Regions from separate parts of the Aliivibrio fischeri ATCC 7744 genome, predicted to be linked through region 2. Evidence: predicted binding sites of a transcription regulator. Region 2 holds the regulator's gene; each other region holds the start of a gene.
What was found. The regulator MetJ, encoded in region 2, represses methionine synthesis genes. The targets are predictions, from matches to a motif close to TTAGACNTNTANANGTCTAA.
Positions count from the first base shown of each region.

Region 1 (6,621 bases), 260 kb from region 2:
CGCCGCCATCAGTAATGGTGCGTACTTCTGGCCACATAGCAATAATAACGATAGAAACGATGGCACCTAAGAAGATCAGAACGGCATTACGAGCAGTTGTTGGTAGCTCTTCATCAAGAGATGTTGATGTTGTATTTAGGATTTTTTCACGCCAAACCGGATCTTGTAAACGTGCTTGATACTCTTCATCATCCTCTAACTCTTTACCACGACGTAAGCTATAAAGAGACAGCATTAAAGTACCGAATAACGTTGCAGGTACAGTAACCATTAAAATCGACATTAATGTAATAGAGGCATCAATATCAACCAGTTGAGCTAGGTAATACACAACTGCGGCAGATAATGGTGAAGCAGTGATTGCGATTTGAGACGCAACAGATGCGGCAGCCATAGGACGCTCAGGACGAATACCATTTTTTAATGCTACATCACCAATGATAGGCATGATTGAATAAACAGCGTGACCTGTACCTAGTAAGAACGTCATTGCATAAGTTACAAATGGAGCGATGATGGTGACGCGTTTTGGATTCTTTCTTAAAATCCGCTCAGCAACTTGCAGCATATACTTTAAACCACCAGCGGCTTCTAATATTGAAGCACAGGTAACAACTGCCAAGATGATCAGCATTACTGTAACGGGCGGAGAAGTCGGTGGCATTTTGAAGATAAATACTTCAATCACCAAACCAATACCAGATACAACCCCTAATCCGATCCCTCCGTATCGAGAACCGATGTAGAGAACGAGTAATAAAAAGAGAAATTCAAAATACAACATACAACCACCTGCGTTAACGCAATTATAATTAAAATCAACTAAGGCTATTAATACCTTACATTTCATAGGGTTTTATTGAGCTTGTTCTCATTTAGATTGTTGTTGATTTTATAAATAGATGCAGGGTTGATCTGAATTAAACCAAAGCTCATTTTTTATCAAAAAAGGACAAAATGTGCTCTATTTATCAGATTGTAGTGGTGGTTTTGTGCTTGTGGCGGGTATGTATGAAGAATAATACCCGCTAATTAAAATGAGTTAAGGTTACTCATCTCTTGTGAAGTTTTGCTCAGAGAAATGTTCAAGATCATACGGTGTCTGTTGGTAAACACAGTAGTTAAGCCAATTAGAAAAGAGCAGGTGTCCGTGACTACGCCATGTCGCTTTTGGTGTAATATCAGGGTTGTCATCAGGGTAGTAATTAACAGGAATCGTTGGTTCCATTCCTTCTCCTAAGTCACGAACGTATTCATTGTGTAATGTGAATGAATCATATTCTGGATGACCAGTGACAAATACATTTCGCTTATCTTTGGTGGCCGCTAAATACACACCAGCTTCTTTGGAAGTAGCAAGAATATCCAAATCAGTATGTGACTTTAAATAATCAGCAGAGAAATCAGCGTAGCGAGAATGAGGTGCTAAAAATTGATCATCAAAACCGCGTAGAATAGGGTGGTGTTGGTCAAGGTTAGTATGTTTATAAACGCCTGAAAGTTTCTCTTTACGTGTACGCTTTGGTAAATCATAAAGTAGCTTTAAACCAGCTTGTGCTGCCCAGCATACATACAAGCTAGAAGTGACGTGATCTTTTGCCCATGTCATGATGGTTTGTAGATGATCCCAATAAATAACATCTTCAAACTGCACCAATCCTAGTGGTGCTCCTGTTATGATCAGGCCATCAAAGTTACGATCTTTAATGCCTTCAAATTGACGATAAAAAGTATCTAAATGCTCGGTTGGTGTATTTTTGCTAGTGCGATTATCAATACGTAATAGCTCTACATCCACTTGTAATGGGCTATTAGATAGTAAGCGTAAAAATTGAGTTTCTGTCTCAATCTTTTTTGGCATTAAATTTAAAATAATGACTTTAAGAGGTCGAATCGCTTGTGTGGTAGCACGAGATTCCTGCATGAAAAAGATATTCTCTTCACGTAATACTTCAGTTGCAGGGAGTTGGTCAGGTATTTTGATCGGCACAACTTATCCTTAAGTTTTGGGTTTCTATACGTCTATACTTCTAAACTTACCTCATAATTGTCAGAGTGTCGAGTGTATAAAGGACGCTGATTACGTCCTTTATTAGAGATTAAAGCGATTAATTAGGCATTAGCAAAAGAATAAGTACGATAACCACCAATTAGATTCCGAGCTTTAAATCCATTATTTACAAGCTGACGATAGGCGACATTCCCACGTAGTCCAACTTGGCAATAAATGATGATCTCTTTGTCTTTAGGTAGTTCATTCAATCGCTGGCGAAGTTGATCTACTGGAATATTCATTGCTCCTTTAATATAACCAACATTGATTAACTCAGCAGGATTTCTTACATCAAGTAAGATTTGATTTTCATTAAGATGCTCCACTTCATCAAAATGAATCGCTTTGGTATCTCCTTTAATAAGGTTATTTGCTACAAAAGCGGCTTGGTTTATTACATCTTTCGCACTGCCAAATGGTGGAGCATAAGTGAGTTCTAAATGCTCAAGTTGATCAACTGTCATTCCTGCTCGTTGAGCAACAGCCATAACATCAATTCGTTTATCTATGCCATCTTTACCAACGGCTTGGGCACCTAAAATCTTTCTCGTTTCTGGCGAAAACAACAGTTTAAATGAAACGATTTCAGCGCCAGGATAGTAGCTTGCGTGGCTTGCTGTATGGACAAATACTTTTTCGTAGCTAATGCCCTCGTGTTTTAACGTTTTTTCATTTTTACCTGTAGAAGCAATAGCTAAATCGAATACTTTGCAAATAGCGGTGCCTTGAGTGCCTTGGTAACTCTCATTTCGACCGAGCATATTATCAGCGGCCATACGGCCTTGACGGTTTGCTGGGCCAGCAAGTGGAACTAAAGTTTGGTTACCAGTAACAAAATCTTTTTCTTCAATGGCATCACCAACGGCATAGATAAATGGGTCGCTGGTTTGTAGTTGATCATTAGTATAAATACCACCTAATTCGCCAAGCTGTAATCCAGCCTCATTTGCTAGTTTGGTTTCAGGCTTAACACCAATAGCCATGATTAATAGATTGGTGTCTAGAACTTCACCTGTACTCAAAGAAAGTGTTAATCCAGTTTCAGTTTCAATGACTTCTTGAAGTGCTGATCCTAATCGAAGATCTATGCCTTTATCTTTGATTTCTTTATGAACAAAGCCTGCCATTTCACGATCAACTGGAGTCATTACTTGATCTGCTAGCTCTAATAGTGTTGTTTTGATACCGAGTTGATGGAAAGCTTCCATCATTTCTAATCCAATAAAACCGCCACCAACAACCGTTGCATGTTGTGGTTTATTGTCTCTAATTGAGGCGATAATACGATCCATATCAGGGACATTACGTAGAGAAAATGTCAGTGAGTTATTAATACCTGGGATAGGGGGAACAATGGGACCTGCACCTGGACTTAATAAAAGAAAATCATAATTTTCTTGGTACTCAGTATTATCGACTAAGTTTTTAATTGTAATTGTTTTTTCACCACGGTTAATGCTTATTACTTCGTTCATTACACGCACATCAACATTAAAACGAGCTAAAAAACTATCAGGAGTTTGTAGTAGTAAATTATCGCGATCTTTGATGTCACCCCCAATATGATATGGCAATCCACAGTTAGCAAAAGAAACAAAAGGCCCACGCTCTAGCATGATAATTTGTGCATCTTCACTTAAACGACGTGCTCTTGCTGCTGCAGAAGCACCACCAGCAACGCCACCAATAATTACAATTTTGGTCATTCCGATTTCCCTCATAATGAAAAAATCAGAGCAATTTATGCTCAATTGTTTTTTACTATAGTTATTTAAATTAGCTTTGTCTAATATTTGTTTTGTTAAATTTTAATTTGCTAAATAAGTATTGACTAATTTAATTGGTGACCGTAATCTAAAATATATGTTTAAAAAACAATCTAACAGGTATTGATAAATGACGATTCCATGGTTCTCTTTGTTTGGCGGTATGCTTTTAGGTGTCTCTGCTACGCTACTTCTTTTGTTAAATGGAAAAATTGCAGGGATAAGTGGTGTATTAACAGGGTTAATGACACCGAAAAAAAAGGACTATGCTTGGCGATGGTTGTTTGTTCTAGGTATGATTTCAGGTGGTGCAGCAGGTGTTTATTTCTTTGGCGCACATGTTCCTACGGAATATACAACAAACACACCACTGTTGATTATTGCTGGTTTACTGGTTGGTATTGGTACTCGCCTAGGTAATGGTTGTACTAGTGGGCATGGAATTTGTGGGATTGGACGATTGTCTGTTCGTTCAATTGTCGCTACTTGTGTATTTATGCTAGTGGCTGGAATAACTGTTTTTATCCGATTACACGTTCTTTAAGGGAGTGATCATGAATAATCTTATGTTTCGAATTATTGCTTTACTCTCTGGTGGATTGTTTGGTCTTGGAATGACAACATCGGGAATGGCTGATCCTGAAAAAGTGGTTGGATTTTTGGATGTTTCAGGAGCATGGGATCCGAGTTTAATGTTTGTGATGGGAGGGGCGTTGTTGGTATTTATGCCTGCTTACTTCTTATTTATTAAATCAAAAACAAAGCCATTGAATGCGGAAGAGTTTTGTTTATCTACCAATAAGCACATTGATAATAAATTGATTTCAGGTGCTGCTATTTTTGGTATTGGCTGGGGGCTTGCTGGAATCTGTCCTGGGCCAGTAGTTTCAAGTATCGCTTTAGGAAATAATGATGTATTTGTATTCTTATTTGCCATGATGTTTGGATTAGCAATGACCAATGCTTTAGTGAAAAAATAAACATTTATTCGTTTTCTTAGAGGCTAACCAAGTGGTTGGCCTTTTTTATTTCTATCTTGTTGATACGCGTATATTGATATTATTTGATAAAGATATTAATAGTATTTTAGTTTTTTTATATCAATATTATTTTTGTTGATTTAAAAGTAATAGGTTGAGATTTATTGATCTATTTATACTCTATTTATGTTGTATTCATATAATGCGTTAAATATTAATGATAAGAACAGAGCTGTTCATTTATTTTTGTTGATGGTTAATGGAATTATTAGGCTATTTTTAATGCGTTCCATATTAGTCTGTTATCTTTATATTCATATGGTTATGTAATTTTTCTATTCGTTGAACAGTGGTTGGATCCTAAGATTCCATTTTTGAAATAGGAATATCATATAAATGAGAAGAAGGGTTATCTATAATCCCAACTTCTTTAAAAGGAGAGCTTGAAAATAAGATAAACCTTATTATTTTTGAGGCCTTTCTTCTTTTACATTTATATCAATTCATACAAATGAGTATCTTATGGTCGGGATCTGTTTTCAAATTAATGACTGGACTCTAGTTATTGAGGAAAATAAGTTATATCGCCAAGATAGGGAAGTGTCGGTTGAACCACGTTTAATTAATTTACTTCGCTTTTTAGCGCAGCATTCAGGCGAAGTCTTTTGTCGAGATGAGTTAATTAAACATGTATGGGATGGTGCGTTTGTTACCGATCAAGTGGTAACACAATCAATATTTGAACTGCGAAAAGTATTGCGTGATGGTCGTTTAGATAACACTCGTTATTTAGTTACGGTACCAAAACGTGGGTATAAGTTGGTTGCAGAAACTAAGCAAATAAGATTAGAAGATACGCCTTATTGGAAACCTTGCGATACATTTACCTCAACAGAAGCTGATGAAAATCAGAATCATAATGTTGAATTGAACACTGCAGAACAAGAAAAAGAACAAGATGAGACAGCACAACTCTCTTTTCCTGCTGGTCCATTAACACGTGCTGTAACTAATATTTCGAATCAAGTATCAAACGAAAAGAAAAAACAGGGTGAGAGTTTTAGCTTTTTACATCGTTGGAAGCTATTAGCGTTTGATTTTTTTCTCGTTGGCGTATTAATTGCGGTTATTTTTTCAGTTACTTATCAGCAAACAACCACTCATATAACCAAGGCTGTAGATACTGATTTAATTGAGTTTACCTATCACGCAAGCCGTAACTCGAATAATGAAACAGAATATTTGGCTGATGGTATTAGTCAAAAATTGATGGCAGATTTAGCAAGTGTTGGTCACTACCGAGTCCAGTTAAATAAAACCGCATTTACTACTGGCATTTTGCCCGGAAAAGCAGTGAATGTTCGAGTAGAAGAACAGCAAAATAAAACGTATTTAGATGTTGAGTATCGCAGTAATATTTCAAATCGAGTGCTGTTTAGTCGTCAATATTTAATGACCAATGCCAACTTAGCGCATGTGTTACGCCAATCATCTCAAGATTTAATGCGTACTTTAGGCGTTAAAGCATCCGAACAAGATATGAATAGGCTAATGCTTGGTTTACCAAAGGAGCATGGTCTATTAGAGATGTTGGTTCGAGCGAATCACTTTATTAATCAAACGGATCAAAAAAACTTTGAAAAAGGGATCGATCTGTTAGAGAACATTGCGTTAGCAGAACCGAATAATGATTATGTGCTTTCGGAGTTATACATTGCTTATAACGCCTATTCAGCGCTTAACCCTGAATTAGAATTAGATGAAAACACCGCTAAAATTGAAAAGCTAAGTCAGGATCTTCAAGCTAGATATGCCTTATCGG
Region 1 is NZ_CP092712.1:2,342,377-2,348,997, reverse strand. It holds gene AVFI_RS10815 (anaerobic C4-dicarboxylate transporter) at 1-784, opposite strand, end outside; gene metA (homoserine O-acetyltransferase MetA) at 1,049-1,990, opposite strand; gene AVFI_RS10805 (FAD-dependent oxidoreductase) at 2,113-3,759, opposite strand; gene AVFI_RS10800 (YeeE/YedE family protein) at 3,950-4,363, shown strand; gene AVFI_RS10795 (YeeE/YedE family protein) at 4,374-4,799, shown strand; gene cadC (lysine decarboxylation/transport transcriptional activator CadC) at 5,322-6,621, shown strand, end outside.
Region 1: the regulator MetJ is predicted to act here: its motif matches at 2,015-2,034, upstream of metA (homoserine O-acetyltransferase MetA).

Region 2 (6,621 bases):
TATTGATACCATTCTGTAGACGTGGATGATTAACAGAAGCTACCACAACTAATTCATCAGTAAACAATTCTGTACTCATAAAACCAGGTTCGTCGAATCGAACGTAATCGATAACAAAATCCACTTCCTGATAACGCAGCTTTTGAGCAATGTTTGGCTCATGTTCACCAGAAAGCTTTAAGCTAATATGTGGCGCTTTATTTTGAATATCTTTCATAATGCGTGGTGCAAAACGAATATCTGATGGGCTGCAAATAGATAGCTTAAATTGTCTCATTGATGTTTCAGGTGAGAATGTTGAGCTTGGTAATTCGTTTTTAACCAATTGAAGCGCCTGACGCATCGGTGCAAATAACTGACGAGCACGTTGTGTCGGTTGAATACCACGGCCATGACGAATAAATAATTCATCATTAAACATTAATTTTAAACGTGATACAGCATTACTTACTGCTGGCTGTGACATGCCTAAGTTTTGTGCTGCTCTTGTTATATTTTGTTCTTGCATTACCGCATCAAAAACAGTCAATAAGTTAAGATCAACACCACGTAATATTTGTTCTGTACGTGCAACAGAAGATAAAGAAGTTTCAGGCGTATTCATGTATTACTCTCTCAGCAATTAATCATTATCATAAAGAAAACGATTACATACATTTTATTTTTGTTATAGATATTGAACAGACGTATGTTAATCGAACTTCAATTATCATTACTGAATAGATTTACAAAATCCATAGCATGTTAATTATTTTAATTTTAATTTATGCTTAATTGTTTTTAAGTGCTACATAAGCTTTTTTATTCAAACAGTTAACTAAAAATATAAATTAATCTAAATATTGAAAATATGCGTATTTCAAGACAATGGGTACAAAAAAGCCATACAAGGTGTATGGCTTAATAAATATGCATAAGGTTAAATGATGTTAAAACAGCGAAGCAATACGATTTAAATCAGATTGAATCGCACCTGCAGTCACCTCTCGTCCAGCTCCTGGACCTCGAATCACCAGTGGATTATCTTTATACCATTTGCTCTCTATGGCAAAAATATTATCGCATGGTAATAGATTGGCTAATGCGTGATATTCAGGTAATGCCTCTATTCCAACCGTTGCGCTACCGTCTTTATTTAAACGAGCCACATAGCGTAATACTTTCTGTTCTTTCTTAGCTTTTGTTAGTCGTTCAAGCAATAATTCATTAATCACTTCACCTTGAGACAGAAAATCATCAAGGCTTGTTTCTAATAATTCACTAGGAACAAGTGATTCAACTTTTACCTGATTAGGTTCAATATGAAGTCCTGCTTCACGAGCAAGGATCACCAATTTGCGCATGACATCCGACCCATCAAGATCGTGTCTTGGATCCGGTTCAGTCAATCCTTGTTGCCAAGCTAAATCGACTAATTCAGTGAAAGGAACATCACCATTATATTGTTGAAACAGCCACGATAACGTACCAGAAAAAATACCCGATAATGCGATAATTTCATCACCACTTTCACGAAGATCTCTTACGGTATGATTAATAGGCAAACCAGCTCCAACCGTTGCATTATATAACCAGTGACGCGATGTTTTAGCAAAGGCATCAATTACCGCTTGATAATCAGCACTTGGCGCTGAGCCAGCAACTTTATTCGCTGAGATCAGATGCATTCCTTGTTCTGCAATTTTTGAATATCGATTAGCAAGATCAGCACTTGCCGTTACATCTAAAACAACAACATCATCATAACCTTGAACGGCGCCGACTTTTTCAATCCAATCAAAATCCGTATAGTTTGTTGCTTCATCATCAAACTTAGCAACCACCTCAGTACTATTTAACCCATCAAAATCAAGCCAACAACGCTCTCTATCAACAACACCAATGAGTGAAAACTGCATTCCATGACGCTTTTCAAGTTGACGTTTTTGTTGAGTAAATAGTGATAACCATTGAGAACCAATATTTCCATGTCCACACAGGATCAATCCCACTCGTTTTTGCGCTTGGAATAAGCTGTTATGAATGGCATTAATGATCGATGAGGTATCAACTTTACGTAAAATAGCGACAAGGCTTAAACCCGATTCTGATGCGTACACAAATTCAAGAGGGGAATTTTTCAGTTGATGATAAAAACCATGACTATGAATGGCATTCGCGGTAACCCCCGCACCAACAGCAGCAACCATTGAATAGCCTTCTTTTAGCTTAATTTCAGCATGTACCGCTGAGTTTTGTAGCACTTCTAACGCTTCATTCACGACTTCAGAAGTATAAGCGAGCAATAATGTAAACTGATCAGCTTGAGGCTCTAAGGCTAATGGCTGCAGTTGAGAACGAGTAAGTAAAGAAAGAACCTCTTGTTGAGCGCGTTCAAAATCTTGTCCACGACCAAAGCCAAGCTGGATCAAATAGACATCTTCTAATGACGTGACAATTTTTGCGCCTCGTCCAGAAACCAATACACGCTCAATTCGGGTTGAACCAGATTCAGGCTGATAACTGCAACGTAGACTCAAATCTAATGCACTTTGAGCTACAGGTTGTAATGTTCTACTGTGCAATACAGGCGCGGCTAAACGAGCTAACTCACTCGCTTCATCCAATCTTAATAATGGCAGTAAACACGCATCTTCAACTTTTCTAGGATCAGCACTAAACACACCAGCAACATCACTCCAGATAGTAACGCACGACGCCTCACCAAGGGCACCAATCATGGTTGCCGAATAATCAGAACCATTTCGACCAAGAAGTACGGTTTCTCCTTTTTGATTGCGAGCCATAAAACCAGTAATCACAATTCGTCCATGTGGATGCTGAGCTACCTGCTCTTTAAACAAAGGCCAAGACTGCACACGATCCACTTCAGGTTGCGCTGCTCGCTCTGCCCTTAGAAAGGTTCGAGAATCAAGAGGAGCTGCTTGTAAATCAATTTGATTTAAATACGCAGAAAGTAATCTTGAAGACCATACTTCACCATGACCTAATACATCAGCTTGCTGCACCTCTGTTAACGGTGCATGTAATTGCCCTATCGCAATCAATTCTTGATGTAAAACAGCCAATAAAGGTTCAGCATTCTCAGCAGACAGTAATTCAGTTATCAGTTCCTGTTGGTATGTCCGCAAAGACTCTAATGTGTTATGAGCTAAACGCCCATCTTTAGAAAGGTTATCTATCCACTCTAAAATACGGTTTGTTGTATTACCTGCAGCAGAAACAACAATCAAATCATGTTCATTTGAATATTCTTTTAAGATGGTGGCAACTCGGCGGTAGCACTCAGGGTCAGCTAAGCTGCTACCACCAAATTTGTGTAATTGACGAGAACAAGGTTTTGTCATTATTTCACCTCTGCGGCAATCGTAAATGCTTGTTGAAGATCAGCGATAAGATCTCGGCTATCTTCTAATCCAACAGATAATCTCAATAATGTTGGAGCTAATCCGGCTTCTTCTTGAGCTTCATCAGACATCGCTCTATGTGTCATAGTTCCTGGATGCGCAATCAAACTTTCAACACCACCTAAAGACTCGGCTAAAGAGAAGTATTTCAATTCTTTAACGAATACTTTCAATTGCTCAAGTGAACCATTTAGTTCAAAACTGAGCATAGCACCAAAGCCTGCTTGTTGACGCTTTGCAATTTCATGACCGGGATGATCAGGTAAACTTGGGTGGTAAATCGTACCTACTAATGACTGTTCTTGAAGACATTTGAGAACTTCCATTGCATTTTCTTCATGCACACGCATACGTGCACCCAATGTTCGAATACCACGCAGTGTTAAGTAGCTATCAAATGCAGTACCAGTAGCTCCAATACAGTTCCCCCACCATGCAAGCTCATCCGCATGATCTTTTGTTTTAGCGATAAGTACACCACCAACAACATCAGAATGTCCGTTAATATATTTAGTCGTAGAGTGAATAACAAAATCCGCCCCTAAAGAGAGAGGCTGCTGTAGTACAGGTGAAAGGAAAGTGTTGTCTACTGCGACTAACGCACCAACTTGAGCCGCTTTTTGGCAAATTTCAGCAATATCCACCACACGTACTAATGGATTTGAAGGGGTTTCAAGTAAGATTAATTTTGGCTTTTTAGCAATTGCAGCATCTAAAGCTTCAGTATTAGATTGGTCTACAAATAAAGTTTGAAAATCTCCTTTATTTGCACGGGTATTAAACAATCGATAAGTTCCTCCATAACAATCATGGGGAGCAACAATTAAATCGTCAGGACCAAGCAGTGCCGATACCATTAAATTAAGAGCGGATGTTCCACAGTTAGTTACTACTGCACCTGCACCACCTTCTAAATCTGAAAGAGTGGTTTCTAATTGAGTTCGAGTTGGATTTCCAGAACGAGCATAATCATACTTAGGCACATCCCCAAATTCTGGGAAACTATAGTTAGTTGATAAGTAGATAGGTGGCACAACAGCGTTATGTTGTGAGTCTGTTTCAATGCCGGTACGAACAGCAATAGTTGCAGGTTTTCTTTCGCTCATAATTTCCCTTCCAAACTGCGGTGCAGTAATGTAATACCAACGATATAAACTATCTAAACAGGCTTACAAGGGAATGTCTTTATCTTCATGTCTTAAATTTCATAATTACATAAAATTAATTACCGAAATTTATTTCTAATAATAGATAATTTTCCTTCGCAATTTCCCGCTCATATAATTAATATGACTGATATACGCTAATCCATAAGTATATAGTCTACTTTACCACCACAAAATGAGACGTCAACACTTCTAGACGTCTATATGTCTTTACTTTTAGCGGTAAATATCGCTAAAATCGCCTATTCTACTTATATACATCAATAATTCTGAACGAAGGTGAACAATGGCTGATTGGAATGGTGACTATTTAAGTCCTTATGCCGAACATGGTAAAAAAAGCGAACAAGTAAAAAAAATTACTGTTTCTATTCCAACAAAGGTACTTCAAATCCTTACTGACGAGCGTACTCGTCGCCAAGTAAGCAACCTACGTCATGCGACAAACAGTGAATTATTGTGTGAAGCATTCCTCCACGCATACACTGGCCAGCCTTTACCAACAGATGAAGATCTACGTAAAGATCGTCCAGATGATATTCCAGCTGAAGCAAAAGCATTAATGACGGCAATGGGGATCGAATTCGAAGCGTTTGACGAAGAGTAAATACGTTTTATTCCTCCTCCTTTTGTCTCCTCCTTCTTTTAATAAAATTAGGAGGATTACATTCCCTCTTGGCTAATAAATAATCACAGTGCCCTACTTATAAATATAAAGGACTTACTGTGAAAAAACAGATCGCAAAAACAACAATAGCCCTCGCTATTACCTCACTTTTGAGCGCATGTAGCTCAACATCTAATAATGACCTCTCTTCCTTAGCTTATCAGTGTGATCCGCAAATGACGGCACAAAGCGATAACTTACGAATTTACCAAATCATGGTCGAAAGCTTTGTCGATGGTGATAACACAATCGGACATGGCACTGGCTATGGCCCAAGTCATCATAATGGCGACTTACAAGGAATTATTGATTCATTAGATTACATTCAATCGCTTGGTATGAATGCCATTTGGATGACTCCTGTCTTTGAATCTGCCCCTCTAGATAATCAAGACCATTGGGCTGATAAACTCGATGCTACCGGATATTTTGCTACTGACTTTTTTAAAATAGATCCACGCTTTGGCACATTAGAAAAAGCCAAAGAACTGGTTGAAGAGGCTCACAAGCGTGGTATTTACGTATTATTTGATGGCGTATTTGGCCACCATAAAAAAGGACTGATTAAGCCATCGCCAACAGGGTTACTTCCAGCAGGAGAGCACAATCCTGTTAACTACCCTGAAAGCGAAGCTTTTTATAAAGAAGTCGCAACCTACTGGATTAAAGAATTAAAAATCGACGGCTGGCGATTAGACCAAGCCTACCAAGTGCCAACACAATCTTGGACGAACATTCGTAAAGCCGTTGACGCCGCATCAAAAGAAACCTTTTATACCAATAATAAAGGTGAACAAGTAAATCCACTCGGCTATATGGTTGCCGAGATCTGGAATAACGAAAACTACATAACTGAAACAGGTTATGGCAGCGAACAAAATCCTGCTCTTTGCTCAGCTTTTGACTTTCCTCTGCGTTTTCGCATTGCTGAAACCTTTGCAGTTAATGAAAGTGGCGTAGGACATAAAGGAGGGGATTGGCTTAATCAAGGTATGCAAATGCACGAGCTTTACCCTCCTCATGCTGTACCGAATTTAATGCTAGGAAATCACGATGTTGTTCGCTTTGGTGACTTACTTCAACGTGGTGATATTGCTAATCCAAATGACAAAAACTATTGGACTCGACACAAAGCAGCCCTCTCTTTTCAAGCCGCTTATACAGGCCCAATAACCCTATACTATGGTGATGAAATTGGTGATCAAGTTGACGGTTTTTCCAAAAAAGAGAATAAAGATACCTGTGCCATTAAAGGGCTTTGTGATGATCACATAGCTCGATCATCTGCCAAAATTGATGGTCTTACCGCCAAGTTGACTCCAGAGCAAACGGATTTAAAAAATTACGTTACCGCATTAATGCAATTACGTATTAAGCACCC
Region 2 is NZ_CP092712.1:2,597,790-2,604,410, forward strand. It holds gene leuO (transcriptional regulator LeuO) at 1-604, opposite strand, end outside; gene AVFI_RS11890 (bifunctional aspartate kinase/homoserine dehydrogenase II) at 930-3,347, opposite strand; gene AVFI_RS11895 (O-succinylhomoserine (thiol)-lyase) at 3,347-4,513, opposite strand; gene metJ (met regulon transcriptional regulator MetJ) at 4,860-5,180, shown strand; gene AVFI_RS11905 (alpha-amylase family glycosyl hydrolase) at 5,300-6,621, shown strand, end outside.

Region 3 (6,621 bases), 610 kb from region 2:
CACTGGTAAGTAGATAAAAGCCACTAAACCAATTTTTGTCATCCAAATAAAAATATATTGAAGAATAACGTTATCAAAAAAAGGCATTGCTTCTTTTAACGCTGCACTAGAAAAAGAACTCCCGATACCAAGAAGAATACCCGAAAAAGCGAGCAAAGCGACAGGAACCATAAAGGTCTTACCTAAACTCTGTAAGAACTCCCACAGAGTAGTTTTATTAGCTTTTTGTTGCATAGGATTTCTCCATTAAATAAATCAAATAGACAACTGGAGGTAATTCAACAGCTTTAAATTTGTTGAGTACGCTTTCGTATTTATCGACACAATACACATGATAAAGACTTGGTAAAACGTTTTACCACTTTTCCTGTGATCACGATCGATATAATTTTTCAATTTATATATAAATGCTATAGAATGAGGAATCTAAAGAAGGTTTTGTTAGGTGAAACGTTTTATCAAAGACAACTAAAAGAAGAATCATGATAAATAAAAAAGCAAATATAAAGGATGTCGCTGAACGTGCAGGGGTTTCTGTAACCACGGTTTCGATGGTGCTAAGCGAAAAAGGACGCATATCTTCTGATACGATTGATAAAGTGAATCAAGCCGTACAAGATTTGGGTTATATAAAAAACCGCACAGCCTCTAACCTACGCTCACAAAAGTCGACTTTAATCGGCCTAATCTTACGCGACATCAGTGATCCTTATTATGCGGAAGTTGCCGCAGGAATAAGTGAAGTCTTAGAAGAAAAAGGTTATATGCTTTTTCTTGCTCAATCAGGCACAAGCCAAGAAAAATTTGATCAATGTTTAGCAACCATGATTGCTCAAGATATTGGTGGAATCATCTTCTGCCCTATTCGTGATTCAGGGATCCCAAACCTTGATAAAGTTAAAAACGTAGGCCTTCCTATTGTTTGTGTGGCTCGAGCTAAAATAAATCAACAGATCGATTTCGTTGGTCCTGATAATATGCAAGCGGCTAAAATTGCTACTGAATACCTTATTAAACAAGGCCATCGACAAATTGCTTATGTTGGTGGACAAAGTGATTCTTTAAGTCGTGCTGAGCGTTTAGGTGGCTATTGCAGCACCCTAATGCAGTTTGGTTTACCTTTTAAACCAGAATGGGTTGTTGAATGCGATAAAAGCCAAACCGCATCAGCAGAAGCCGTGAATCAATTGATGAATAAGAACCCTAAAATTACCGCTATACTTTGTCACTATTCATCAACAGCTTTTGGTGCAGTATATGGCGTTAACCGAGCGAATCGCAGTGTAGGTAAAGATAACTACATTGGACAACAAGTTGCGATTATTGGATTTGATGATGTGCCTGAAGCTGAACTAATTCAACCATCACTTACCTTTGTATCTTCTCCAATTCGGGATATTGGTCGCCAAGCAGGCCATCGTTTAATTAATCAAATCAATGATAAAGACAGCGTACCTCAAAGCTTAATTTTAAGCCCTGAGTTAATTGCTCGTAATTCTGCATAAATAAAAAAGTATAGCTTGGGTTATTAATGGGAATAATATTAATAACCAAACAAATACATTGATATTAATGTAATAACAAACTAACGTGAAATCTCAACTTCATTTTATTAAGGATAATATATGAACAAACTGGTTTTAATTATTTTATGTGTATTACTGCCACCACTTGGTGTTTTCTTTGCCAAAGGTGTCGGAAAAGATCTTCTTATTAATATCATATTGACGCTTTTATTCTGGATTCCTGGAATGATCCACGCACTGTGGGTCACAACTCGATAGCACAAAATAAAAAGCGAAGCCTATGATTGGCTTCGCTCTTACTTAAAAATATATTATTGCAAATTAAGCCGCGTTTGATTGCCATTTCTTACGCAATATTTTTGCCGCATTCACCATGTTTTCAAGCGCCACTTCTGTCTCTTTCCAGTTTCGGGTTTTCAGACCACAATCAGGATTAACCCACAAACGCTCTACTGGTATTTTTGCTGCCGCGGTTTCAATGAGGTCAACAATCCACTCTTGGCTTGGAATATTGGGCGAGTGAATATCATACACACCCGGTCCAATTTCATTTGGATAGTTGAAGTCTTCAAACGCTTTCAATAACTCCATATTTGAACGAGAGGTTTCAATCGTAATCACATCCGCATCTAACGCCGCTACTGATTCAATAATTTCATTGAACTCGCTATAACACATGTGAGTATGAATTTGTGTTTCTGATTTAGCACTGGCCGCTGAAATCTTAAAGGCTTCAACTGCCCAATCTAAATACGCTTTTTGATCGCTTTTCTTAATTGGCAACCCTTCACGAATCGCAGGTTCATCAATTTGAATAATATTAATACCCGCTTGCTGAAGATCAGAAACCTCATCTCGTAATACCAAAGCTAGCTGCTGTGCGATTTCTTTACGTGTAATGTCTTCACGAGGGAACGTCCAACCAAGAATAGTTACCGGGCCAGTTAACATTCCTTTCATTTGTTTGGTCGTTAACGATTGAGCGTATTGCGTCCAACTCACTGTAATAGGTGCTTCACGCTCAATATCAGCCACCACGATTGCTGGTTTTACACAACGAGAACCATAACTTTGCACCCAGCCAAATCGTGTTGCTTGAAATCCATTTAGATTCTCAGCGAAATATTCAACCATGTCATTACGCTCAGCCTCACCATGTACCAGCACATCCAGATCCAAACGCTCCTGACGCTCTACTGCATCAGCAATATGTCCTTTCATTGCGGTAACATAATCTTGTTCATTCAACTTACCCGTTCGATATGCACTGCGTTGCTGACGAATATCTGAGGTTTGTGGAAAAGAGCCAATCGTGGTGGTTGGTAATAATGGTAAGCCCAGCTTTTCAGCTTGATACTGTGCTCGAACAGAATATGCTTCTGCACGCTCGGCTAACGCTGGCGTAATAGCAGCTAAACGTTGCTGTACTGCTGGCTTATTAATGTGCTCCGCACTCTCACGCTCACGCAGTGGTTGACTGTATTGATGACAAGCTAAAATCGCATTTTGATTGCCATCTAGCGCATCTGCTAACAGCGTCACTTCTCTTAATTTTTGCTTAGCAAACGCAAACCATTGCAGCGTTTCTTTTGATAGTTCCGTCTCTTGATCTAAATCGACGGGGCTATGCAATAATGAACATGAACTTGCAATCCATAACTTCTCACCCAACACATCTTTTACTGGCTGCAGTTTTTCATGCAAACGTTCTAAATCAGCACGCCATACATTACGGCCATTAACGGCACCGACGGATAATACCCACTCTTTTGGCAGTGCACTCACAATCGCATCTAACTGGTCAGGAGCCGCAGAAACATCAATATGTAAACCATTTACTGCAAGTTTTGTGATTTTATCTAAATGATGCTCTACGCCGTCAAAATAGGTGGTTAAAAGTAATTTCACATCACTTTGAATCACTTGATAAGCTAATTTAAAAGAGTCCGCCCATGCTTTTGGTAATTCTAATGCGAGAATTGGCTCATCAATTTGAACCCATTCAACCCCTAACGCACTAAGTTTAGAAAAAATAGCTTGATAAGCGGTCAATAGACGAGGCAATAATGATAAACGATCAAATCCTTGTTCAACCTCTTCATCATTCACTTCTTTCCCTAACCAAAGGTAACTAAGTGGGCCTAATAAAACAGGCTTAACGTTATGTCCTTGCTTTTGTGCCTCTGCAATCTCATCAAAAAGTTGTGACCAACTCACATTGAATTTATCGTTTTTAGAAAATTCCGGCACGATGTAGTGATAATTGGTATTAAACCACTTGGTCATATCCGATGCGGCTTCACCACAGCCACAGCTGTTTTGAGATTGACCACGCCCTACTTTAAATAACGTATCTAAATCAGGGAAACCGTTACTATGACGGGCTGGCACATGCCCTAAGAGTAAACTTGTGGTTAATACATGATCGTACCAAGCAAAATCACCCGCAGTCACAAAATCCAGCCCTGAAGCGGATTGATCTTTCCAGTGACGTTGGCGTAATTCACTGCCTACGGCCAATAGTTCTTTCTGCTCTATCTCGCCACGCCAATATTTTTCCTGAGCAAACTTTAATTCTCGCTGAGCACCAACTCGTGGATAACCTAAAATATGAGTTACGGTTTTTGTCTTCAATTCTGTTGTCATTTGTCTAATTCCTTTAGCCGTTTGGATGGCTAAACAATGACGTTTTTTTTCTAACTGTACAATTTCTAATCTTTCACTTTGATTATGAATTATATTCAACTAAACAAATTTCTATTTAAATCGATTAACTTTATTTAGCCGTCTAGATGTTTACTTTGTAGCCTTTTCACTTTACTGTGAAGATAATTGAACTTACTCAAACGGAACTTGAGGAACAGTAATGATTGAATTAAAACATCTAAAAACCTTAACCACATTGCGTGATACAGGATCATTAACCGCAACAGCAAACGCTCTTCATCTCACTCAATCAGCGTTATCACATCAGCTTAAAGATTTTGAAACTCGTTTAGGCAGCAGCGTATTTTTACGAAAAACACGTCCAGTAAAGTTCACCTCTGAAGGCGAGATCCTATTAAAACTCGCCGATGATCTTTTACCTAAGTTAGCAAAAGCGGAATACGAAATTGCCAGTTTGAAAGAAGACTTACACGGACGATTACACATGGCAATTGAATGTCATTCTTGCTTTCAATGGTTAATGCCTGCCATTAAAGAATATCAAGTAAGTTGGCCAGAAGTAGAATTGGATTTTTCATCGGGTTTTGGATTTGAGCCTTTACCTGCTTTGGTTAATGGCGATTTAGATCTCGTTATTACCTCTGATATTCAGCCACGCAGTGAAGTGCATTATGAACCATTATTTGATTTTGAGATGCGTTTAATCATAGCAACCAATCACCCGCTCGCCAATAAAGACAGTATTGAACCAAAAGATTTATTAGATCAAACCATGTTGACTTATCCAGTGCAAAAGCAGCGATTAGATGTCGTTAAGCATTTCTTATCACCCAATCATGTAGAACCTGCAAAATGGAAACAAGCCGAAAACACATTGATGTTAGTACAAATGGTATCAGCAGGTTTAGGAGTAGCAGCTCTACCAAATTGGGCTATCAGTGAGTTTTCACGACAAGGACTAATCGAGAGTAAACCGTTAGGGAAAGGATTGTGGCGAAGATTGTTCGCTGCCGTTAGAGACAGCGAACATGATAAAAAATATTTACAAGCATTTTTCTCTACTGCGAAACAGCAGAGCCAGAGTCATTTAGTTGGGATTAAAATGACTTAAATTGATTTGTTAATGGGTCATACTGGTAACCCAAACTACTGAGCTTGTCTTGAACTCCTTGTGTATCAAGCTCATACATGCTGGATAATTCTTCTAGACTGTGGCATTCCAAGCGCAATTTTTCATTTATGATGCCGAGTAGAATCCCACTTTCTAGGCCATGTGCGTTGCTTAAATCCAATCTATACCCTCCATGTTGCTTAAGAGACAAACTTAGATTAGACCAATTTTCGAACAGAATGTTTGCTCTATCTCACAAAAAACAACTGAAACTGATAATAACCAGAAATAGCCATAATAATGTTCGCTATTAGCAAAAATTGCCACTTGATCGCCTGTTGTTTAAATAAGTGATAAGTCCAAAAACCAATACTTAATAGCATCAAACCTAAAGCAATCGCTAACTTCACTGCCATACGATCTAGAAAGATCTCATGAACACTTAATGTTTGGCAAAGTAAAATCACAGCCATAATGATACCGCCAACGATACCACTAATTGGTAAAATCTTATGGAAGGCTTGTAGACGAGTACGAGCAAGAGTTAAAAGCAGGTGAGCAAATAGAGCACCAAAAATAAATGGACCGATTAACGCATAAAATAATTGAGTAAAGGACCCAGAACCAAGTGCTAAATTAACAAAACTTGCAGCGGCAAAACCATTGGCTAATGCCAAAACAATCAGTGGCCCTTTATCTCGTGTTTTACCCGTTTTTACACTTAAATAAAAACCAGTAATTGCGATTGCAGGAATAAAATTCATTGCAAATATCGGCGCGTAAGTCATACCAAAACCAGCAATCGCACACCAACCTAAAATCAGTGCAGGCAACCACTTATGTACGCGACCACGTTGACCTGGGCAAATATCTCCTTTATGCAAAATGATGGTCAAAATAATTTGAGCACCAAGCAAAGCAGGAATAAGGATATATTGCATAGTTTGAAATAACATAATGAAGTTCTATTTACGGAATTTGAATCAAGCTAGTATAAACGCTATTTTCCCTTCGTCTAGTCACGGTTAAAAAACAACCTATTCTTATTAAGATCTCAAAAATACCTTGCTTAATTTCAAGTTTTTATCCTTTTGTTACAATAAAAATAACAATTATTCATCGCACTATTAACAGAATTGTTTTTTGTTTGTTTTAGATCATATAGATGCAAAGTATCAGATGTGCCACAGATAAAACTTAGGTAAATTTGTGTGATGAAATGTGTAAGAAGATGTTTGTAAATTACACAATTTTTGAATATTTGAAACTTAATAGAGGGAAATTCCATGTTGGAGTTATTAATTGGTTTAGTGATCA
Region 3 is NZ_CP092712.1:1,990,363-1,996,983, forward strand. It holds gene malX (maltose/glucose-specific PTS transporter subunit IIBC) at 1-234, opposite strand, end outside; gene AVFI_RS09155 (Mal regulon transcriptional regulator MalI) at 483-1,505, shown strand; gene AVFI_RS09160 (YqaE/Pmp3 family membrane protein) at 1,626-1,784, shown strand; gene metE (5-methyltetrahydropteroyltriglutamate--homocysteine S-methyltransferase) at 1,848-4,172, opposite strand; gene AVFI_RS09170 (LysR substrate-binding domain-containing protein) at 4,393-5,304, shown strand; gene AVFI_RS09175 (DUF4250 domain-containing protein) at 5,291-5,485, opposite strand; gene AVFI_RS09180 (hypothetical protein) at 5,553-6,260, opposite strand; gene dcuC (anaerobic C4-dicarboxylate transporter DcuC) at 6,591-6,621, shown strand, end outside.
Region 3: the regulator MetJ is predicted to act here: its motif matches at 4,307-4,326, upstream of metE (5-methyltetrahydropteroyltriglutamate--homocysteine S-methyltransferase).